2 linked regions of the Thiocapsa bogorovii genome follow. The protein of the gene in region 2 interacts with the protein of the main gene of each other region in a pairwise test. Links are inferred from orthologs where the notes say so. Each region holds a gene or a part of one and is shown on either strand. Other genes may lie near its edges.

What was found.
Region 1: the proteins of ndk (region 2) and LT988_RS14125 interact in binary tests that used the Escherichia coli proteins (3 or more experiments, as listed by UniProt). The link is inferred for Thiocapsa bogorovii from one-to-one orthologs.

Annotation. Positions count from the first base shown.
Region 1 is NZ_CP089309.1:3,115,724-3,123,130, reverse strand. What follows is about bases 3,464-6,454. They hold LT988_RS14125 (5-formyltetrahydrofolate cyclo-ligase), read right to left. Parts: upstream 5,268-6,454; coding sequence 4,659-5,267; downstream 3,464-4,658. Other genes in these bases: LT988_RS14105 (UPF0149 family protein), read left to right, coding at 6,156-6,454; LT988_RS14110 (TIGR02449 family protein), read right to left, coding at 5,862-6,071; LT988_RS14115 (cell division protein ZapA), read right to left, coding at 5,536-5,865; ilvA (threonine ammonia-lyase, biosynthetic), read left to right, coding at 3,464-4,383. In the rest of the region: LT988_RS14145 (porin), read left to right, coding at 1-829; LT988_RS14140 (DUF29 domain-containing protein), read right to left, coding at 1,039-1,506; ribose-5-phosphate isomerase RpiA, read right to left, coding at 1,646-2,305; more of ilvA, read left to right, coding at 2,851-3,463; more of LT988_RS14105, read left to right, coding at 6,455-6,776; pepP (Xaa-Pro aminopeptidase), read left to right, coding at 6,773-7,407. UniProt on the Escherichia coli protein: Involved in the removal of 5-formyltetrahydrofolate.
Region 2 is NZ_CP089309.1:3,645,156-3,661,584, reverse strand. What follows is about bases 12,562-15,440. They hold ndk (nucleoside-diphosphate kinase), read left to right. Parts: upstream 12,562-13,726; coding sequence 13,727-14,155; downstream 14,156-15,440. Other genes in these bases: pilW (type IV pilus biogenesis/stability protein PilW), read left to right, coding at 15,291-15,440; rlmN (23S rRNA (adenine(2503)-C(2))-methyltransferase RlmN), read left to right, coding at 14,164-15,294; LT988_RS16330 (acetyltransferase), read right to left, coding at 12,562-13,436. Outside these bases: LT988_RS16390 (NADP-dependent malic enzyme), read left to right, coding at 1-1,862; LT988_RS16385 (hypothetical protein), read right to left, coding at 2,842-3,411; LT988_RS16380 (AmpG family muropeptide MFS transporter), read left to right, coding at 3,673-5,253; LT988_RS16375 (L,D-transpeptidase), read left to right, coding at 5,459-6,019; LT988_RS16370 (Tat pathway signal sequence domain protein), read left to right, coding at 6,140-6,565; LT988_RS16365 (MotA/TolQ/ExbB proton channel family protein), read left to right, coding at 6,708-7,424; LT988_RS16360 (ExbD/TolR family protein), read left to right, coding at 7,414-7,803; LT988_RS16355 (ExbD/TolR family protein), read left to right, coding at 7,809-8,213; LT988_RS16350 (energy transducer TonB), read left to right, coding at 8,213-9,079; LT988_RS16345 (bifunctional metallophosphatase/5'-nucleotidase), read left to right, coding at 9,229-10,737; LT988_RS16340 (fibronectin type III domain-containing protein), read left to right, coding at 11,162-11,740; LT988_RS16335 (hypothetical protein), read left to right, coding at 11,837-12,418; more of LT988_RS16330, read right to left, coding at 12,480-12,561; more of pilW, read left to right, coding at 15,441-16,085; LT988_RS16310 (RodZ domain-containing protein), read left to right, coding at 16,097-16,429. UniProt on the Escherichia coli protein: Major role in the synthesis of nucleoside triphosphates other than ATP. The ATP gamma phosphate is transferred to the NDP beta phosphate via a ping-pong mechanism, using a phosphorylated active-site intermediate.

The sequences.
Region 1 (7,407 bases), 530 kb from region 2 along the record:
CGATACCCCGCTGAAGATCTCCACCGCCAAGCTGGACCTCTTCTCCGACACCATGGCCGACTACAACGGCACTGTCGGCTTCCAGGATCTGCGTGTGGATAACGCGATTGCCTATATCAGCCCGAGCCTCGCAGGCTTCCAGCTGATGGGTGCGGTGCATGCGGGCGGCGGCTCGACCGTCATCTCGTCGAACGGAAATATCTTCGCCGACAGCATCGCTGAAGGCTACTCGATTGCCGGTATCTACAGCAACGGCCCGTTCTATCTCTCGGCCGCTTACGAGGCGTTGGGCAACGACCTCTATATGGACTCCACCACGGTCCTGCTCGGCGACCCGATCGCCATCGATCCGGTCACGGGTGACCCGATCGCCAACCCGAACTTCGTCGGCGACGATTTCAGCAAGTGGCGTATCGGTCTGGGCTTGCTCGACTGGAACGGCTTCACGTTGACCGCCATCTACGAGAATCAGGACAACCTCCCGGCCGGCCAATTGTGGGCTCAGAATGGCGGCGTCGGTTTTCCTGTTCCGGAGCAGAAGGAGCTGTGGCAGGTCCAAGCCGGCTACGCCTTCGGCAACAACATGGTCAAGGCCATGTACGGCAGCGGCAACAACGACAACGACTTCGAAGCGAGCTTCGACAACGTCGATACCTTCAAGAATTCGCTTGAAGGCGATTATTACACCTGGGCGATCGGCTTCGATCACAACTTCAGCAAGCGGACCAAGGCCTACGTGCTGTACACGCAGGTCGACAGCGACGACGCGGACGTGATCAACGGCGCGCAGTGGGACGGCTTCTCGCTGGGTATGATGCACAGCTTCTAAGCCGATATCGGCTTGGCATGGAACGCACGACGGGGCCTTCGGGCCCCGTTTTTTTGTGGCTTGAACCGCGCCAGCTCCGACGACCGTCGGAGCTGGCGCGGTTCAAGCTATTAAAAAATATCAAATTCTAAACCGCGTCTCACCGAGAGCGAGGACATCTCCGAAGCCAAACGCACACTAAAAACGACGCATGTCGCTCTGGACGCGGTTTAGGGCCAGAAGGCCGAGCTCAGAAGCTCATCCTGTCGAAAGAGGCATCGAGGCGGAAAGCTGCTCGAAGGCAAGCCGGTCTCGTCGATCGCCGATTCCAACGCCTTGGGGTACGCCTGCTCGATCATCTCGGGGATTCGCTGCGCAAGACTCGGGCTCTCCGCGAGGATGTCTTCGATCTCTTGACGGGCGTTCCGGATCGAGCGCCGCCATGAAGGGCCGCGTCTGGCCGGTTGCTCTTGCCATGTCAGGAGGTGCAGGAGCAAGACGCGCAGATGGCTCGCAAGTGCACGTTTTTCACTCCTTCCCATATCCTCCAGCTCCTCGGCGATGTTCTCCACGTCCAGGCTGTCGAAACGTCTTTCCCTCAACAAGCGCGCATTCGCGAACGCCCAAGCGACGAGGTCCTCCCCGTATACGGGCGCTTCGGGTTCATGAGCCGACTTCAGATTTCGTTGGCGCGCCATCGCGGTCGCCTCTCCTCTTGTTGACTCCGAGATAAAGTTCTCTTTCAGAATCCTAAACCGCGTCAGCTCGGAGTTTCCAGGTTCCGACCGAGGCAGCTCCAATCCAAGAACGACTCACGCCGCTCCGGACGCGGTTTAGTTAGGCCCGCAGCGTCTTGGGCCCGCCCGGGGTTCCCAAAATCAACACATCGGCCGGACGCAGGGCAAAGATCCCGACGGTGACCACGCCCGCGATATTGTTGATGGTTTGTTCCAGTTTGGCGGGCTCCATGATCTCCAGATGCTGCACGTCCAGGATCAGGTTGCCGTTGTCGGTCACGAAACCGTCGCGCCAGACCGGGGTACCGCCCAGTTGGACCAGCTCACGCGCAACATAGCTGCGCGCCATCGGAATCACCTCGACAGGCAGCGGGAAGGCACCCAGGACTCTGACCAGCTTGCTCTCGTCGGCAATACAGACGAACTGCCGGCTCGCCGCAGCGACGATCTTTTCGCGGGTGAGCGCACCGCCGCCGCCCTTGATCAACTGGAGCTGCGCGTTGGACTCGTCCGCCCCGTCGACATAGAGCGAGAGCTCGCCGACGGCGTTGAGGTCGTAGACCGGGATCCCGTGCCCCTTGAGTCGTTCGGTCGAGGCGACCGAGCTGGACACAGCACCCTCGATGCGCCCCTTGATGCCGGCGAGCGCATCGATGAAGTGATTCACGGTCGAGCCCGTACCGACCCCGATAATGCCGTCCTCGACATAGGCAAGTGCAGCCTCGGCGGCCTGTTTTTTCATGGCGTCTTGTGTGTTCATGTGTACTCCGGTGTGTTGGTCTAGTGTGAGGCGTTAAACCGCGCTCGGAGCGGCGTGCGATGTATTTGGATGGGATCGGTCCCGGCAGGCTTGACGGCCGCCGGAGTCGGCGCGGTTTAAGAGATTAAAAAATTTACTATTTCAAACCGCGTCCCCGTTAAGGGCCGTAGATGCAGCGATCGTCGAACACGCTCGCAAACGAGCATCTCGCGCTGGACGCGGTTTAGCTTCCAGCCGCCGTCGGCTCAGCGCCGACCGTTGGTTGTGCCTTGCGCGGATCGGTAAAACCTGCCCTTTTGCCGCTCCGGCAGTATCATACCAGAGCCCAGAAACCCCACAGATCCGTCCGGCGTGACACCGCGCTGAGAGTGAGATGCTTCGTTTCGAGTGCGTCCAATGCCGAGTGTCCCTCCGGCCCTCGGTGGAGATACGGTATAAAGGTTCGTATTCTTGAAGTTCTAAACCGCGTCGGCTCCGACGCTCCTGTATTCACTCAACACGACTCCAATCCAAGAACAATGCATATCACTCCGGACGCGGTTTAGATGCCCGACGCCTATATCGAACGGATCCTGCGTGCTCGCGTCTACGATGTCGCGCACGAGACACCCCTCACTCACGCGCCGCAGCTCTCCGCGCGGCTCGACAACGCGGTCTTTCTCAAGCGCGAGGACTTGCAGCCCGTGTTCTCGTTCAAGCTGCGCGGGGCGTACAACAAGCTGATCCATCTGGATCCGGAGGTGCGCGCGCGCGGCGTAATCGCGGCCAGTGCAGGCAATCACGCACAAGGGGTTGCGCTCGGTGCAGCCAAGCTGGGGGTGCCGGCCACCATCGTCATGCCGCGGACAACGCCGGCCATCAAGGTACGCGCGGTGCGTCGTCTCGGCGGCAAGGCCGTTCTGCATGGAGACTCCTACGACGAGGCCTTTGCCCATGCGATGACCTTGGTCGAGGAGAAAGGACTGACCTTCCTGCACCCCTTCGATGACCCCGACGTCATTGCCGGTCAGGGGACGATCGGGATGGAGATCCTGCGCCAGCATCCGGTCCCGCCCTACGCGATCTTCGTCCCGGTGGGCGGCGGCGGACTGATCGCGGGCGTGGCGGCCTACGTCAAATGGCTGATGCCGGAGGTGCGCATCATCGGCGTGGAGCCGCAGGATGCGCCCACGCTGCACGCGGCGCTCGCCGCGGGGCGGCGCGTGGAGCTTGCCCAGGTCGGACTGTTCGCCGACGGCGTGGCCGTGAAGCTCATCGGCGAGGAGACCTTTCGCGTCGCCCGAGAGCGTGTCGACGAGGTGGTTCTCGTAAGCACCGACGAGATCTGCGCCGCGGTCAAAGACATCTTCGACGACACCCGCGGGATCGCCGAGCCGGCCGGTGCGCTTGCGGTTGCCGGCATGAAGCGGTATGTCGAGACACACAAGATCAAGGGCGAGCATCTGATTGCGATCGAGAGCGGCGCCAACGTCAACTTCGATCGACTGCGTCATATCGCCGAGCGGGCCGAGCTCGGCGAGCGGCGTGAAGCCCTGCTTGCCGTCGAGATCCCCGAGCGTCCCGGCAGCTTTCTGGCCTTCTGCCGCGTGATCGGGCGGCGCCAGATCACCGAGTTCAACTATCGCTATTCGGATGCGGTACGGGCGCAGGTCTTCGTCGGTGTCGAGCTAGCGCGCGCCGACGAGGAACGCGCCGAGCTGATCGGCCGCCTCGTGGAGAAAGGCTTCGGCGTGCTCGACATGACCGAGAACGAGACGGCGAAGCTGCACATCCGATACATGGTGGGCGGGCACGCCGAAGGGATCGAGAGCGAAACGCTGGTGCGGTTCGAGTTTCCGGAGCGCCCGGGCGCGCTGCTGGATTTTCTCTCGGCCCTCGGGAAGCGTTGGAACATCACCCTGTTTCACTACCGCAACCACGGCGCTGCCTACGGACGGGTCCTGATGGGCGCGCAGATTCCGCCGCACGAAACGGATGCCTTCCGCGAGGCGCTCGATACCCTGGGTTATCAGTACTGGGAAGAGACCGAGAATCCGGCCTATCGGCTGTTTGCCGGATCTAAACCGCGCTCGGAGTGATGTGCGAGGTTACGGCATGAGCACTGCATCTTCGCGAACAACGGACTCGGCGGGGCGCGGTTTAGATGATGAAAAGGCCATCTAAACCGCGCCAGCTCCGACGGTGGTCGGAGCTGGCGCGGCCAATTCACTCCAACTCATTACGCACACTGCACCGGGCGCGGTTTAAGGGGTTACCCGGAAATGGCGATACCCGTCGGTTGGGCAAAGCGCAGCGTGCCCAACCTCCTGCTTCCTGAACTCACTTTAAATCGCGCCGCGCAAAGGGGGCAGGCTCAAGAAGAAACCGAGCGGATCTCCACACCCGATTTATCGCTCGGGTCGCGATTTAAACGCGATTTAAAATAGATTCGCCGTTCGGTCACGACGGCGTCGAGCGGGACATCCCAGGGGTGAGGCTCGATCCTCTCGATGCGCTGGCACTCATGGGCCAAACCGATCAGTCGGGGCCGTCGCCAGGATCGCGGGGGCTTCAGATAGGCCAGGGTGCGGTCGTAGTAGCCGCCGCCCATGCCGATACGATTGCAGGCGCTGTCGAATCCCACCAGCGGAACCAGGATCAGGTCGAGATGGCGAGCCGGGCGGATGTGGCGGCCGCGCCGCGTCGGTTCGGGGATGCCGAAACGATTCGAGCGCATCGTCTCGCCGATGATCCAACGCACAAAGCGAAGTTTGATGCTGGATCGGTGCCCGATGCTTCCGCTCAAGACCGGAAGATAGACCGCTTTTCCGCCCTCGCGTGCGTCGTTCAGCAAGGGGCCTGGGTCGAGCTCGCCGTCGGCCGGCCAATAAGCCGCGATTCGGCGGGCGCGTCGGTAGCGATGTTCGCGACGAAGCAGTCGAGCAACGAGATGCGCATGCTCACGCTGGGTCTGGCGGCACAATGCTCGCCGACTCGCGCGCAAGTCTTGGCGAAGATGTTTCGGGTGGGTCATGGCGGGAATGGAAGGGACACCCCCCGCCTGTGCCGTTGCAGGCCTTTTGTTCTTGAACCAAGAGGTTCAAGTGGGAACACTCGGCTCGGCTTCAGGCTACCCGCTCGAAGACGGACATGCACAACGGCCTCGCTTCTATGTCCCCAGGGCAGCGATTAGGCTCAAGAAAATACCCAGGCCACGATCGGACACTGCAGGGGATGTCTGAGACAGAAGGCTATACCCTTTCGCCTGACGCGTCCAGCGCCTGTTCGCCTGCCAGCGCTTGCGCGACTCGCTCCTGCAGGAGCGCGAGCCGCGGGTCAAGCTCGCCGCTATCGACACCGCGGGCTTTCTGAAGCTGAAACAGATCGTGGGCGATATTCAGGGCCGCCATCACGGCGATGCGATCGGTACCGATGACGCGACCGGTTTTGCGGATTTCGCGCATCTTGCCGTCGAGCATCCGTGCCGATTCGCGCAGCCCGTCTTCTTCGTGCGGCGCGCAAGCGATGCGGTAGTCCTTGTCGAGGATCCTGATGTTGACCTGAATCGGCTCGTCGCTCACAGACTCTCCTCCATCGCGCGCAACCGCGACAACATGGCCTCGACTCGGCTGCGTGCTTGCTCGGTCTTTTCGATCAGCTCGCCGCGCTCCGCAACCAGGCTCTCTTGGCGAGAACGCAGGGATTTGTTTTCATCGCGCAGGCGCTGGTTGAGGCGGATCAACGCCTCCACCTGTTGCTCCAATTGGTCGAGGTCGAAATGTGCCAAAGTCCACGACTCCGTTGAATTTCGTCGCACTATAGAAGGCGTGCGGAGGGCGGTCAATCGCAAGGGACCGCATGTTATTATCGAATGCCGTTCGGGCGCTCGCTCTCCCGGCTCTCGTCCCCGTTCACCGCCCTGTTTTCTCAAGAGGAGGTCGCCACGAATATCGACGACGATCGGCTTGCCCGTTATTTGGCGGCGGGTGCACTCTGCGCAACGCCCAGCGAGGCACATGGCATCCTCTGTGGCCTGATGTGCGGCGGCGATGCCGACCCCGAGTCTACTTGGTTGCAGCAGCTCTCGCTCGCCCCCGAGGCGGACGACCTGCAGATCGACGGGGGGCGCGAGGCCCTATCGGAGCTGGCAAGACTGACACGCGAGGAGCTCGAGGCGTCCGAATTCGGCCTCACGCTGTTCTTGCCCGACGACAGTCGACCCCTTGCAGAACGGGCGACGGCCCTCTATGACTGGGTTCGCGGGTTTCTGTACGCCTGGGGCACGCTCGACCCTGCCGCAGCGCAGCCCTCTGCCGAGACGAACGAGATTCTGCGTGATTTTACGGACGTGACCCGAATGGATCTCGACCGACTCGACGACGACGAGCAAAACGAAGAGGCATTGACCGAAGTGAGTGAATTCATCCGGGTTGCGGCGATGACGATCTATCTGGAGCGCGTCCTCGCGCGCGCTCGTCAGCCCGAATCATGACGGCGGCCGAGTACAAACGACGCCGCCGCGCCCTGGCTAAAGCGATCGGCCCGAACGGCATCGCAATCGTTCCGGCCGCGCGCGAGGTCGTGCGCAACCGCGATGTGCATTACCCCTTTCGCCAGAATAGCGACTTCGTCTACCTGACCGGCTTTGCCGAACCCGAGGCCTTTGCCGTGATTGCGCCGAAACGCAAAGACGGCGAGTACGTGTTGTTTTGTCGACCTCGCGATCCGGAGCGCGAGCAGTGGGATGGCCGGCGCGCCGGTGTCGAGGGTGCGACGGCGGATTTCGGGGCCGATCAGGCGTATCCGCTGGGCGAGATCGATACGGTCATGCCGACCCTGATCGACGGTCGCGAGCGGCTGTATTTTTCGATCGGCAGCGATGCGGCGCTCGACGCTCGGGTCATGGGCTGGATCAACCGGGTTCGCGCGAACATCCGCGCCGGTGCCTCCGCGCCCGAGACCTTCGTGACCATCGAGTCGGTCCTGCACGAGATGCGGCTGCGCAAGAGCACGTCCGAGATCAAACAGATGCGCCGAGCCGCGGAGATCTCGGCCGCGGCCCACCGGCGGCTGATGCAGATCTGCGAGCCCGGCATGAACGAGTCGCGGCTCGAGACCGAGTT
Region 2 (16,429 bases):
ACCTCGAGGACATCAAAGCGCCGGAGTGTTTCATCATCGAGCGCGCCCTGAAGGAACGGATGGGCATCCCTGTCTTCCACGATGACCAGCACGGCACCGCCATCGTCGTCTCCGCGGCCATCTTCAACGGCCTGCGCGTGGTAGGCAAGGACATTGGAAAGGCCCGCCTGGTCACGGCAGGCGCCGGAGCTGCCGCGTTGGCGTGTGTCGACCTGCTGGTGAGCATGGGCCTGCCGAAGGAGAACGTCACCCTCACCGACATCGCCGGCGTGGTCCACAGCGGACGCACCGAGGAGATGGACCCCTACAAGGCGCGCTATGCGATCGAGACCGAGCAGCGCACCCTGCAGGAGGCCATCGAGGGCGCCGATATCTTCCTGGGACTCTCCGCAGCCGGCATCCTTAAACCCGAGTGGCTGATCAAGATGGCGGACGCGCCCATCATCATGGCGCTCGCCAATCCGGTCCCCGAGATTATGCCCGACTTGGCCCGTGCCGCCCGACCGGACGCGATCATCGCCACCGGGCGGTCGGATTTTCCGAATCAGGTCAACAACGTCCTCTGCTTCCCCTTCATCTTCCGGGGCGCGCTCGATTGCGGTGCCACCGAGATCAACGAGGCGATGAAGATCGCCTGTGTGAAGGCGATCGCCGATCTCGCCATGGCCGAGCCGTCGGATATCGTGCGCGCGGCGTATGGCGGGGGCGAGCTGACCTTCGGGCCCGAGTATCTGATTCCAAAACCCTTCGACCGGCGTCTCATGGAGAATCTGGCCCCCGCGGTCGCGCGTGCCGCGATGGAGAGCGGTGTCGCAACGCGACCGATCGCCGACCTGGACGCCTATCGCACCGCCATGCATCTCCGGGGCTATCGCACCGGGATGACCATGAAGCCCGTCTTCGATCAGGCGCGAGCCGCACCGAAACGCGTGATCTATGCCGAGGGCGAGGACGAGCGCGTCCTGCAGGTGGCTCAGCAGGCCATCCTCGAAGGGATTGCTCGCCCGATGCTGATCGGCCGTCCGGAGGTCATCGGAAACCGCTTGAAGGATCTGAGCCTCACCATGCGCCCGGAGCGTGATTTCGATCTGATCGTTCCGTGCGAAAACACCAACTTCGACACACACTGGCGGACCTTCTACGAGCGTGTCCAGCGACGCGGCTACGCGCCCGACGAGGCGCGCGAATACATCCGCAACGACCCCACGGTACTGGCCGCGACCATGGTCCGGTGCGGAGATGCCGATGCCATGATCTGCGGCGTCGTCGGACGCTTTGCGCGACACCTGAAACATGTCGAGGAGGTGATCGGCACCGCGCCGGGCGTGCGTCACTTGACCGCCATGAACGCCATCGTCCTGCCGGCGGGGCCGCTCTTCATCGCCGATACCTATGTACAGGCGGACCCGAGCGCCGAGGATCTCGCCGAGATCACCTTCCTGTGTGCGGCGCAAGTCCAACGTTTCGGGTTGCGCCCGAAGATCGCGCTGCTCTCGCACTCCAACTTCGGTAGTCACGAGTCCCCCGCCGCACGCAAGATGCAGGAAGCGATGCGACTGCTCCGCACCCGCGCTCCGAACCTCGAGGTCGAAGGCGAGATGCACGCCAACCTGGCACTGGACGCCGTCGTGCGCGAGGCGCGTTTCCCTGACTCGAAGCTGAGCGGTCGCGCAAATCTCCTGATCATGCCGAACCAGGACGCGGCCAACATCGCCTTCAACCTGCTGCGCACCATCAACGAAGGCGGCGCCTTCGGCCCGATGCTGCTCGGTGCAGACCGTGCCGCCCATATCGTGACGCCGAGCACCTCCGTACGAGGACTCCTCAATATGACAGCTTTGGCCGCGGTGCAGGCTGAGTGACCGAAACGGGTCATCAGATGACGACCTAGGTCATCCAAGACGGACCCGGGCATCGCGCATCGGTGTCCACCGCCCGCCTCGCAGGACGACTTCGGTTGCTGCCGAAGAAAGAACCGCCCGCCATTGGGCAGTTTTTTATTTTCATCGATTTCAGCGCTTTATATTCGTTCAACGCTGTACGGCAAACGATCTACGATACCGTCCGATCGGCGAGCCCGGCCCAGCGTCGCACGCAATCGAACATTGGCACGTCCACTGCGTATACGAAGGCGAAAGCAGAAACCACGAGTTGACAGGAGCCCAAGGGACTCGACAGGGACCAGGACGGTACCGCGCAGGAAGCACGCATGGAGCATCGGCGCGTCGGTCGCTAGAACCGGGCGACGCGCCCCCGAACAACGGCGATTGGAGTCATCGGAAACACGGTCAGAGGCGCCCCGAAGGGGACAGCTTCGCAGACGCCGAGGGACGCACACAACGTGACCGATCGGAGACGTGGTCCGAACCCACCCCGAACGGCGACATTCAGCCAAGCCAAGCAAGCACTCGGGGTCGGGTCCCCTCCTCCGCCCGCCTCCGACACTTAGGCCATCGTGATTCGCCAAGGCGAGCACGATGGCCTTTTTATTGGCTGATCATTGCGTTGAAAAACATCAGACGACGAATTGACCCGACGACGGCACAGAGCCGGAAACCGTCACCTCATGACAGGGTAGGTCAGAGTCGGTCCAGCGACCGGTCGCGTGGGGCCTGCCGGGCCGTGGATCACGCTCTGGCACGAAAACTGATATTCACGGGATGTGGGCAGTTTCAGGGATGTGAATCTGCCCTTTCAACGTTCGGGCTCGTGAGCAGGGAGTCCCAAGGCGGTTCCGCCGAGGACGCACAGCTCCTCGCGCACGGGTCCGGCGTAGGCCACTGCAACCGTCGGTTGCAGTGGCCGCCTCTCACCCGAATCGATACCTGTGGCGACGGGTCTTTAACGAGCAGACGCGGATTTCCCGCCCGCAAATTTCTGCCACAAGATCAATCCGACCAGCACCGCGACGGCGAGCACGGACATCATGAGCGCTGCGTCGTCCAGAAACGCGACGACGATGCCGCTGACGATCAGAAAGACACCGATGATCGACATCCGCGGATTGCCGTGAACCCCCGAGAGGAACGCCGTCAGGCCGAGCAGAAAGATGATCTGCAATCCGGTGAGCTCGGCGTTGAGGACATCCTTGAGCTGCGGCAGATAGAGGATCCAAACCAAGACAAACAGGGCGCCCCAATGCAGGATGGTCGTGATGATCAGACTTGTCCGCCCCTTGCCGTCATCGCCCACGCTGTTCCAGCCGATGGCCAGCGAGACCAGGCCGAAGACCGGGATCAGGATCTGCCAGTAGAGCAGCGCAAATTCCAACCGCATATCGGTGAAGGCGACGCCCGCGATCACAGCCACAAAGAGAAGAACATAGGGCCATTGCTCCAGCATGAGACGAGCGAGGCCGCTGCGCCGGCCATCGTCGGGTTGGGTCAGACTAGGTTGGTTTGCATTCGACACGTTTGAGTCTCCTAATGGTTGTCCTTCACGCGAGTCGCGGCTTGCATTGTACGAGGTCGACCCGCCTGCCGGCTGAACGCGCCTGCGAGGTCGGTTCCCGCACGCAGACCATGGTAGTACGTCCGCGGCCCGACGTCAGGCGAAGACTGTCCCGTTCGACCTTGAGCGGAGGACGCGCCGAACGGTATCCTCCCCGGCGTTTTGCCCGTTTCCAATCGCTGCCGAGCCGGCTCCGGCCGGCAGGACGCCATCGAGAGCCCCATGACGTCAGTCGACACCAGCAACACCGGGGGATGGAAGACAACGGCGCGCGAGCTCTCCAATCCAAGAGTGCTTTCGATGCTCTTTCTCGGCTTCTCCGCCGGGATCCCGCTTCTGTTGATCTTCTCCTCGCTCTCGCTGTGGCTGCGCGAGGCCGGCGTCGAGCGTCAGGCGGTGACCTTCTTCAGCTGGGCCGCACTGGGCTATTCCTTCAAGTTCGTCTGGGCGCCCTTGATCGACAAGTTGCCTCTGCCCTTGCTGACCCGTCGACTCGGACGGCGGCGCGCGTGGCTGCTGGTCTCGCAGCTCGCGATCATCTCCGCCATCGTCGGGATGGCACTGGTCGATCCGGCAACCGGCACCGGCCATGTCACGCGCATGGCGATCGCGGCCGTCCTGCTCGGCTTCTCGGCGGCGACCCAAGACATTGTGATCGACGCCTACCGGATCGAATCCGCCGCGCCGCGCTTGCAGGGGCTCATGTCATCGACCTATATCGCGGGCTATCGGATCGGGATGGTCGTCGCCGGTGCCGGTGCGCTCTATCTCGCCGCGCTCTTCGGATCCGAGGCGGGCAACTACAGCTTCCGCGCCTGGCAGCACACCTATCTGATCATGGCCTCCACCATGCTGATCGGGGTGCTGACGACACTGCTGATCCCCGAGCCCGAGACACGGCGTCCCGACGCCCATGTCTACAGCGCAACGGACTATCTGCGACTGGTCGGCGTCTTCCTTGTGGCCGCGACTGCCTTTGCCGGCGGGTTCTTCGTCTCCGCAGCGGCCTTCTCGTGGCTCAAGGCAGGGGCGGGCGGAGGACCCATCACCGGCTTTCTGCTGGAGACACTTCATTTCGCCGTGGCCGTTTCGGCTGCGGTCGCGGCCGGCTGGCTGTTGGTGGCGGCCGGGGCGGTGAACGCCGTGATGGCGCGTGAGACCTGGCTCGAGCCGGCACTGGATTTCTTCCGCCGCTACGGACTGAAGACCGCCCTACTCCTGTTGGCCCTGGTCGGGCTTTATCGGATCTCGGACATCGTCCTCGGTGTCATTTCCAATGTCTTCTATCAAGACATCGGCTTCTCGAAGCCGCAGATCGCGACCGCTGTGAAGACCTTCGGGGTCGTCGTGAGCATCCTCGGCGGGCTCCTCGGCGGGCTGATGGCAACCCGCTACGGGGTCATGCGGATACTCATGCTCGGGGCCATCCTGTCCGCGGCGACCAACCTCATTTTCGTTGTCTTGGCGCTCGCGGGACCTGAACTGACCTGGCTTTACATCGCTGTCGCAGCCGACAACCTCGCCGCTGGACTTGCCAGCGCGGCCTTCGTCGCCTTCCTGTCGAGCCTGACCAGCGTCTCTTTCACCGCCGTCCAGTACGCCATCTTCAGCTCGCTCATGACACTCTTGCCTAAGGTCCTGGGCGGTTATTCGGGCTCGATCGTCGACGGGATCGGTTATCCCGGTTTCTTCGTCTTTACGACCTTGATCGGCGTCCCGGTGGTGGTCCTGGTCTGGTTGGCCGGACGCAGCCTGGCGATCGACGATCGGGCACGAGAAGCCGCCGCCGCAGCCGTCGCGTGAGACCGAGTACCGCCGTGGACAACCGGAGCTGCTCGAACCACGACGCCCCCACGTTCGGGCTGCATGCCGGTGAATGTCCGGGGATTCCGGAATCCGATGGCGGAGTGCCCTGCGTTTGACCCTCCGATGGTGGTGTCGAGACGACCGCAACCTCATATAGGCGGGTTACGGGACAGGTGTCCGACGACAGGAGCCCTCGCATCTCATGGTTTTCTTGCTCCGGATCTTACCCTTGTTCATCGCGGCCGCCTTGATCGTGGGCTGCGCTCAATCCCCGACGAGACCGGCGCCCGAACGTCAGCCGGGCGAGGTCGTCGAGAGCGACAACGGCGCGCGCGCGGCAGAGCCGGAAACGGGCCTTGCCGGGAGTGATTCTGCCGCAGAGTCCGTAGACGCTCCGGCCACGGAACAGGCAAAGCGTTCTTTGACGATCCAGATCGGCAGCCAGTCGTTTATCTACGCGGAGGACGATCAAGTCGTCCGCACAGGCCCCATTTCTTCCGGACGCGAGGGGTACGGAACGCCTCGCGGCACCTTCTCGGTGCTCAGCAAGCAGAAGGACAAGGTCTCTTCCCGCTATACCAATCAGCTCGGCATGCAGGCCTGGATGCCCTACTCCATTCAATTCTACGGCCACTATTTTCTGCATGAGGGCTGGCTTCCGGGCTATCCGGATTCGCACGGCTGCGTGCGCGTCGGCGAGAAGGATGCGCGCTTCCTATTCGAGCGCATGAAGATCGGCGATCTTGTGAGCGTGGTCGACTGATCACACCCGCGTCCGCCGGATCCGGGGCCCCGCTGTATCTCGAAATTCGATCGTCCCCGATTGACCCATGCCCCGAGGGCGGCGAAGATCTCCAGCTGGATAGCTGATCGGTTCCATCGGATGACTCAACGCAACCTTCTACAGGCCTTCCTGCTCCTGACCATCGGCACCTGCGCCGGAATCGGCAGCGCACAGGAGATCAAGCTCGAGCTCAACAAGTTGGAGCCCCAGCCCGAGACGAAGGCCTGTCGCGCCTATCTGGTCTTCGACACCAGCGGCGGACCGGCGATCGAGGCGCTGCAACTGGATCTGATCCTGTTCGATCAAGCCGGGGTGATCGCTCGGCGGCTTGCCGTCGACACCGCACCTCTACGGGCGGCGAAGACCACCGTGAAGCTGTTCGATATTCCTGATCTCGACTGCACCGACATCGGTCGCATCCTGATCAACGAGGTGCTCGAGTGTCGCGATGCCGAGGGCCCGCACTCCGATTGCATCGAGCGCCTGACACTGTCGACGCGCGCCGAGACGCCTCTGGTAAAGTGACCGTAAATGCCGCGCCGCGCCGAGGCCAGCCCCGAGAAGAGACCCGATGTCTGAAACCGCGACCGCCGCCGCATTCGCCCCGCTAACCGCTGTAGGTTCCGAAATACCTGATCCGGTGGCGGCAACGGGATCCTGGCTCGGTATGATCGTACCGTCCCCGATCGCGACTGCGATTCCCGAGCCGCTGCGCGCACTGATCGACGCCGGTGGCCCGGTGATGCTGATCCTGGCTGCGATGTCGGTCTTCGCCCTGACCATCGTCCTGATCAAGCTCTGGCAGTTTTCTCGCTTGCGAAAGGGCGGCGCCGAGCGCGTCGAGAGCGCGCTGAACGACTGGCAGGCCGGTCGATGGGGCGAGGCGGTCGAGAGGCTCGCCCTCGCGGACAACCCACTCGCCGGGGTGGTTCGGACCGCTATGCTCGGCAGTCTTCACGCGAACGATCCGGCGGCTCTGCGCGAAGAGGTCGAACGCCGAGCTCAGGGGGTGATCACGGCCTTGCGTAGCCATCTACGCGGGCTTGAGGTGATCGCCAGCCTCAGTCCGCTGCTCGGTCTGCTGGGAACCGTGATCGGGATGATCGACGCCTTTCGCGCCCTCGAGGCGGCCGGAAATCAGGTCGATCCCTCGGTGCTGTCCGGTGGAATCTGGGTCGCACTGCTGACCACGGCCGCGGGACTGTCGGTCGCCATCCCGACCGTCGTCGCGCTGAATTGGCTCGAGCGCATCCTCGAAGGAGTGACGCGTCGCTTGGAGGATCAGGTGACCCGCGTCTTCACCGGAGGCCTGCAGCTCGACGGCCCGCTCGTGTCGTCACAACAACCGCCCGTTCTCGCGCCTCGGATCCGGCATGCGGTTTGAGTCGCCCGCACCCCGTCGCCGACTGATCGGCCTGACCCCGTTGATCGACGTGGTCTTCATCCTGCTCGTCTTCTTCATGCTCGCATCGAGCCTCATCAAATGGCAAGCTGTCGAGATGGGCGCGCCGGCCTCGGCGACCGCCGGGACCTCGTTGGTCGGCGCTTGGCTGGTGCGCGTGCGACCCGAGGGCCTGGATCTCAACGCGGAGGCGATCGCCGCCGCCGAGCTCTCCCGACGAGTCGCCTCGCGGATCGCCGAAGACCCGTCGCAACGGATCCTGATCCAGCCCGCGGCGGGCGTCAGCCTCCAGCGATTGGTCGACGCCCTGGATCTCCTGCGCGACGCCGGCGCAACAGACCTGACCCTCCTGCGCCTCTGAATCCCATGCGATTGAAACGGCCCAAACCAGCAGCCGACAGCGAGGCTAATCTGATCCCGCTGATCAATGTCGTCTTTCTGCTGCTGATCTTCTTCATGTTGGCCGGCCGACTCGCCCCGACCGACTCGGCCGCCTTGGCTCCCCCGCGCTCGGATAGCCCGCAGAGCGCACGCGCGACGCCGCTGATCCTGCTGGTCGACCGAACGGGACAGATGAGCCTCGACGGCGAGCTGCTCGAAGAGACGACCCTCGCCGAGCGGGTTGCCGAACGGCTCGCGAACGGCCCTCCGCACCTACAGATCAAGGCCGACGCGACCCTCGAAGCGCTTCGCGTGGTCGAACTGCTCGACCGGTTGCGCGCCGCCGGGGCCGAAGACATCGACCTTTTGACCTTGGCGCGAGAGGAGTGATGGAACTGCGACGTTATCAGTGGATGCTTGCGCTCCTCTTCGCCCTCGCTGTCCATCTCGCCCTCGCGAAGCTGCTCGAACCGGCTGCACCGATCGCAGTAAACGATCCCGGCATCCGCATCGCTCTCGGAGGGGCCGGGGCTGCCGGTGGCGAGGGCGCAGCAGATGGGATCGAGTCCATCGAGGCAAACATCCCCCCGGCCGCGACCTTGGAGGCGACCGCGATCCAGGCCATCGGCGCCTCCGCCCTCGTCACGGCCACCGAGACGATCCGGGCTGCCGAGCCCCAACCGCCTCCACCGATCACTGCCGTGGAGCCCGCGAGCCCGAAGCCGAAAGCCGAGAGCGTCCGCGCCCCTAAGACCCCGCCGGCACGAACCGCTCGGGCCGCCCCTGAGCCGAAACCCGAGAAGAGAGCCCAAACAACAAAGCCCCCAACGAGCGGCGCCAAGACAGCTTCCGTCGATGCGAAAGCGGCCGGCAAAGCCAGCGCCAAACCTGGCTCGGGCGGCGGAGACGCCGCATCAGCGGCCGGAGCGGGCAGCGGCGGAACGGCCGGAAAGGCTGACGGGGGCAAATCCAAAGACCGTTACTACGCACAGCTCGCAGCCTGGCTGGAGCGACACAAACGCTATCCATCCCAAGCCCGAAAGCTGCGCCAGGAAGGCATCGTCAGGGTCCGTTTCGTGATCGACCGCAACGGGAAGGTCATCTCACATCGCATTGAATCAAGCTCCGGCCATACTGCGCTCGACCGTGCCGCATCGGAGCTTTTGAGACGGGCATCCCCGATGCCTGCGATCCCGGCAAGCATGGGTCGGTCTAGGCTGGAGATCGTGGTACCGATCGCATATCGATTGCGATGAAGCGGTGAGCCCCGTCGCAATCACGGCGATGGCTCGGGGCAGCCACTCGGATCGATTGCGATGACGCGGCCTCGCCGCCGTCGCGCCGTTTGGTGTCCGACCTCAACGACCCAACTCACCGTCCGTCGGTTCAACCCAAGGAACACGACATGCAGTCCGTAAGGCCCATCCACCGTTGGTCGTGGCTTCTCCTCCTTGTTCTGGGCCCCTCCCTTTCCGGAGCCGCCTGCGAGCCGGGAGACGCCCTGACACTCCTGCATTTCAACGACTTCCACGGCCAGCTGGAGCCCTACACCGACCCGCGCGACGGAACCGAGCGCGGCGGCATCGCCCGCCTTGCCGCGACCGTCGCCGAGGTTCGGGCGGAAGATCCGAGCCGCCCGGTCGTGCTGTTGTTCGCGGGCGACCTCCTGCAAGGGACACTGACCTCAAGTCTCTTCCTAGGCGTGCCCGACCTGGTGCTGTTCGAGCGCATGGGTGTGGACGCCGCGGTCATGGGGAATCACGAGCTGGACTATGGTCAAGAGGTGTTCCGCGGTTTGACCGAAGAAGCCGCCTTCCCTTTCCTGACCGCCAATGTGGCGTCCGACCCGGAGCCGCTGCCGGTGCTGTCTTCCATCGTGATCGGACGGCCGGGTGAACCGAAGATCGCGGTCCTGGGACTCACCACACCGGAGCTGACCACCGCCACCCATCCGCGAAACATCGAGGGCATCAGCGTGGAAGAGCCGATCGCAGTCGCCGGACGCCTGCTGCCTGCGCTGAGGGAAGACGCCGATCTGGTGGTGGTCCTCTCACACATGGGAATCGCGGACGACCGCCGGCTGGCCGAATCCGTGTCCGGCATCGACCTGATCGTGGGCGGCCACACCCACAACCTCTACGAGACGCCGGTGTTGACGGATAACGTGCCCATCGTCCAGGCCGGCGAGCGCGGCGGCTGGCTGGGACGCATGGATTTCAGCTGTCTCGAGGGTCGACTCACGCCCGACGAGTACGCCTTGATTCCCATCGACGCCGCGAGCCCGGAGGATCCGGAGATCGCCGAAGAGGTCCAACGCATCACGCTGGACGCCGAGCGGGAGCTCAATAAGGAGGTGGGTCTCAGTGCGCAGGAGCTCAGCGCCTGGCGCGAGCTGATTCGTCGCGAAGAAGCCCCGTTCGGCAACTTCGTGGCCGATCTGGCCCGCGAAATCACCCTGGCGGATGTCGCCCTATTCAACGGGGGCGGCTTTCGGGCCAGCATCCCCGCCGGGCCCGTCACCCTCAAGTCGATCTATCAGGCCTTCCCCTTCCGAAACGAGCTGGTTTTGGGTGAACTGACCGGCGCTCGACTGCTCGCTGCGCTCGAGCGCAGCGCGGCGCTGGACCCGTCGGAGAACCCCGGCGGCTTTCTCCAGGTCTCCGGGGTGCGCAACATCATCGCGGACGGACGACTTGCGAATGCCACGATCGGCGACATCCCCATCGATCCCGCACGCCGCTATCGGATCGTGACCTCCGATTTTCTCGCGGCCGGCGGAGACGGCTACGCGATGCTCGCGGAGATGACCGAACCCGTCATGACCGGACGCCTGATTTCGGACATGGTGATCGAGGGTTTTCGCACCGATAGCCCGGTGAGCGTCGCAACAGACGGGCGGATCCTGCGACGCTGAATCGCTGCGCGCCGCCCGAGTGCGCCTGGCCCATCCCGCTCACGCTTGCCCCTTCACGCGGCCCGAAGACGCCGGCAACCGCGGTCCGGCGACATCCGCGCATTGAGCTTCGCACACGCAAAGACGGCTCCCTTGGTCTCGGCACTCCCCGCAACCCGCTCTCGGCATGTCGTCGGCAATGTGACCCACCGCACACTTCGTTCCACGCGCCGCCCTCGTCACCCGTGTTTTGACGCCTAGGTCGCAGAACCGCCCCTGCGTAGCTGGTTAACTCAGCTCAAAGGGTACCGGAGTCAACGAGGGGCTCAACCCGGGACAAACCATCCGATTCGGTTCCCGAGCCCTCGGAGCCCCTCCGACACGCGCTGAGTAGAGAGTGATTCCGAGACCCGGCCTCGTCACTCGAACCGACACGGGGAACGCCATGCGACGCACTCGGGCACTCCAAGTTCACCTTCGGACCGACATCTACCTCGGCCTAGTTCTGTTTGCGCAGCTCTTCCTTCTGCTCTTGTTGTCATCGGCAAGCGGCTTGTCCGGAGCCACGACCGGCAGCGAGGTCAAACTCGTATGGAATGCGGTGAACGACAGTCGGGTCGCTCGCTACGAGGTGCACTACGGGACCGCCAGCAAGACCTACGATTCGAACGTTCAAGTCACCACCGCATCGGCGACCGTCTCCGGCTTGGAGGGCGGCTCGCAATACTTCTTCGCAACGCGGGCATGCACGAGCGACGGGGAGCTCTGCAGCGCCTTCTCCAACGAGGTGAATGTCGATATTCCGGGGACGCCGCATTCGGCATCCGGGGTCGTGACCATGCGCGCGGCGGCGAATGCTCGATCCGCTCGGCGGTCGGCCTCGGTCGCCGCCGATAACACCCTCTCAGCAACTCGTCCGGCCATCGAGATCGGCGAGGTGGAGATCAATCAGGAATGGCAATGGGTCGAATTCCAGCGCGCGTTCGTAGACCCGGTCGTCGTGGTCAAGGCGTTGAGTAACTAAGACACCGAGCCGGCGATCGTCCGGGTCGACGCGATCAACGCCAACGGCTTCTCGATTCGCGTGCAGGAATGGGACTCTCTCGACGGCGCACACGACTTGGAAACGGTCTCGTACGTGGTGATGGAGCGCGGGCGCCATCAACTGGCCAACGGAGCTCAGATCGAGGCCGGATCGCTGATCACCGGAACGACGCTGGCCTTCCAACGCCAGACCTTCAGAGCGTCCTTTGCAGACGCCCCGGTTGTCTTCGCGAGCGTCGTCAGTTTCAACGAGAGCGATGCCGTGACGGCACGGTTGCACGCGATCGCGTCCGACGGCTTCGAGGTCGGACTGCGCGAGCAAGAGGCCAATAGCCAACGGCATCGACCCGAACGTGTCGACTTCATCGCCTGGGAGGCCTCCACGGGTGTCGTCGACGGGATGCGATACGAGGTCGGACGCACCGGACGCAACGTCGACCACGAGGCGCACAACCTGGTCTACCAAACCGCGTTCGTACGGCCTCCGGTGCTCGTCGCCGACATGCAGACGACACACGGCGACGATACGGCAGCCCTGCGGTGGGATAATCTGAACGTCGACTCCGTGGAGCTGCGGGTCCAAGAAGAGCAGTCGCGCGATCGGGAGAGGACGCACGTGTTCGAGGAGGTCGGTTACTTCGTCGCCGACGTCGAATAGGCCCCGCACCGAGCCCGTGCCCGATGTCGCAGCGCCTCCTTGGAGGCGCTGCGACTTTTCGTTATGAGAACGCGGCGCGGAACCGCTCCAGAAAGGTTTCGTATTCGGCCTCGGGCAGCAGGTTGATCCCGGCTGCCGCCTTGCGCCCACCGCCGGTCGGAAAACTGCGGCAGAGCGCGTCCGCCCCGTCCGGGCGCGCGAGCGGGGCACGGACACTGACGAGAAATCCGCCCCCGGCCAACCGTGTCAGCATGGCGTGAGCCTGCTCGGGCGCCTGCCCGGCCAGCTCGTTGGCGAAAACGCCGCTGGCGCGGCGGGACCAAGGCTCGGCCGGCAGGACAAAGAGACGATGCCGCTCGCTCTCGAACGCGGGGTCAACGGCACGGGCACGGGCCATATCGTCGGCATAGCCGTCACGCAAGGCCGCGAACGTCGGATCCTCGACGATGAAGGCCAAGGGATCTGCGTAGGGCTGCAAGCTGCGGAAAAGGACGTCCGGGGCAAACAAGAGGTCGTCTACCGTCTCACCGTAACCGTTGTAGTTGAGGTAGATACCGAGGTCGCGCAACAGCCCGAGCTCGCCTTCGGTCAGATCCAAAGGCTCAGCGGCACGACGCGCGGACGCGTCGAAGTTATCCCCGAAGGTCCCGACCACGGCCCACGCGCGTTGGGAACCCTGTAGATAGTCATCGACCAGCAGACTGGTCCCTTTGTCGGGCAGCGTCTCGATGTGAACGTCGAGCGACGGGTGGACCGGGATCTCGCCGGCAAAGTGGTGATCGAAATAGCGAATGCGCGCACCCTGCCCGAGCAAACGCTCGACCGCACTGCGATTCTTGTCGAACGAGATATCGAGCGCAGTCACCCGATCGCCGTCGACCGCCTCGACCCGATCGAGCAGGGCAATGTCGCGTTTGACCCCGGTGACCAGGATGCTCTCGATCGGCTCGGCCAGACGCAGCTGCTGCAGAGCACAGAGACCGTCGGCGTCGCCGTTGAAGACATCGTATTGACTCATCTGGAAAACCGTTTGCGTGCAGATGGATGTCAGATGATTATCCGCCCAATCGCCCGACCGGTCCAAATCCGCATCCGCCATTCATGACGCCTCGCAACGCCGTTCACGCCGAACACGGCTTTGCCGGCGTTGCTCGAGGCGTTCGTGATCGGTAGACTTTGCAATCCACTCAAGTCTCCGACGGGGTCGGGCCGCGTGGCGAGCCAACGGGCAGATTGTCCCGGGGAACTCAGCTCGCGATTCCGCCGATCCGACCCAACCTCTTTTCGAATCCTCTATTTGGAACCAACATGGCCATCGAGCAGACCCTGTCTATCATCAAGCCCAACGCCGTGGCGAAGAACGCCATCGGCGCCATTTTGAGCCGTTTCGAAGCCGCCGGGCTGCGCATCGTCGCCGCGCGAATGCTTCACATGAGCAAGGAACAGGCATCGGCCTTCTACGGGATCCACCAAGGCAAGCCCTTCTTCGACGAGTTGGTCGAATTCATGACCTCCGGTCCGGTGATGGTCCAGGTGCTCGAAGGGGAAGACGCGGTCGCGAAGAATCGCGACATCATGGGCGCGACCAACCCGGCCAATGCCGCGCCGGGCACCATTCGTGCGGACTTTGCCGATTCATTCACCGAAAACGCGGCACACGGCTCCGATGCCGTGGATACCGCGGCCGTCGAGATCGCCTTCTTCTTCCCGGAAGGCGTCTGCCCGCGCACCCGCTGAGGATCCCCGTGACCAACGCCGAGCTCAAGCCCAATGTCCTCGACCTGGATCTTGCCGACTGCGAGAGACTGGTGCTCGGGCTCGGTTTCAAGGCGTTTCACGGCCGCAGCCTCTTCAAATGGATCCACAAGCATGGCGTCGTCGATTACGACGCCATGACGGACCTCTCCAGGGCGTTGCGCGATGCACTGCGCGAGAGCGTCGAGATCCGACTGCCCCGAATCATCTACGATCAACCCTCGGCAGACGGAACCATCAAATGGATCATGGAACTGGAAGACGGCCAGCGCATCGAGACCGTCTTCATCCCGGAGGGACGCCGCACGACCATCTGCGTCTCCTCGCAGGTAGGGTGCGCGCTTAACTGCTCCTTCTGCGCCACCGCCACACAAGGCTTCAACCGCAACCTGACGGTCGGCGAGATCGCCGGTCAGATCTGGCATGCGACACGACAAATCGGCACCGCGCCTTCGAACGTCGTCATGATGGGCATGGGCGAGCCGCTGGCCAATTTCGATGCCGTCGTCAAGGCGATGGCGATCATGCAAGACGACTTCGCTTACATGATCGCGAAGACACGCCTGACGCTCAGCACCTCGGGCATCGTCCCGAATATCTACAAGCTGCGCGAGGTCAGCGACGTCTCGCTGGCCGTGTCGTTGCATGCGCCGAACGATACCCTGCGCGACCAGTTGGTGCCGATCAACCGCAAGTACCCGCTCGCCGAGCTGCTGCCGGCCTGCAAGGCTTACGTGGGTGCCGACAAACGCCGCCGCATCACCTGGGAGTATGTGATGCTCGACGGCATCAACGACAGCCTAGCGCATGCCAAGCAGATGATCCGCTTGCTCGAGGGGATCCCGTCGAAGGTCAACCTGATCCCGTTCAACCCGTTCCCCGGCAACCAGTACGGCACCTCGCCGCCCGAACGCATCGAGGCCTTTCGCGCGCGCCTCGCCGGGGCCGGCATCTTCACCATGACCCGCAAGACACGCGGCGACGAGATCGCCGCTGCCTGCGGACAGCTCGTTGGGCGGGTCGAGGATCGCACCCGTCGGCTCGGGCGCGTCGCGGTCCCGATTCCGTCGGAGAGCCCATTGGACGGCAGTTTCCGGGCCGGGAAGGCGGCGAACTCATGACGAGTCATCTCGCCGTCCGCCTCGTCACGCATGCCGTCATGGTCCCGAGCGCGCTCTGTTTGGGCTTGTTCGGCTGCGCGAGCAAAGCCAACCGACAAGACACCGACCCGCTCGGGCTGGATCCGCAGGACAGCCCCGCCACCCTCTACGTCGAAATGGCCGAGGAGTACTACAATCGCGGCCAGACCGAGGTCGCCTTCCGTCGCGCCCAACAGGCGATCGAGGCCGACAGAAAGAATCCCAAGGCCCACGTGTGGCTCGCCTTCATGTACGAGGAGATGGGCAAGCCGGACCTCGCGGCGACGCACTACGAGCGCGCCGTCAAGCTCGCCCCGAACAACTCGGATGTCCTCTACGCGTTCGGGGCCTATCAGTGTCGACAAAGACACTACGCAGAGGCGGACGTCTACTTCAAAAAGGCACTTGAGAATCCACTCTACGCAACGCCTTGGGTCGCGATGACCAACGCAGCCACTTGTGCGAGCAGTGCCGGTGACGCGGCCAAGGCGGAACGCTACTATCGCGCTGCGGTCGGCGCCAACCCGGGTTTCGGCCCGGCGCTGGTGAAGCTCGCGGAGATCGAGCTCAAACGCGGCAACATGCAGGGGGCGAAGCTCTATCTGGATCGCTTTTTCGAGCCGACGACCTTGCGCACCCCGGCAACGGCCCGCGAGGCACTCGCCGCCGCGGTCACAACCGAACGCGCACTAGGTAACCGAGCCCGCGCAGCCGAGTACGAGAAGGCGTTGCGCGCGAGCTTTCCCGATACACCCGAGACCCGCGAGCTGTAGGGACCTCACGAGTGACTAACCAGACACAATCCACCGACCCGAACGACCAGAACGTAGTCGAGTTCGGCGATAGCCCGGGGCGACGCCTCCGGGTCCAACGCCAATCGCGTGGCCTGGCGATCGAGCGGATCGCGACACAGCTGCACCTCAAGCCCGAGGTCATCGAGTCGCTCGAACAGGACCGATTCGACCTCTTGCCCGGCCCGGTCTTCGTCACCGGCTATCTGCGTAACTACGCGCGTGCGCTCGGGCTCGACCCGGCACCTCTGATCGCGGCCTACCAGTCCCATGCCGAAAGCACGGACGCCGTCTTGCCGTCACGCCGTATGTCGGGCTCGGGCGCG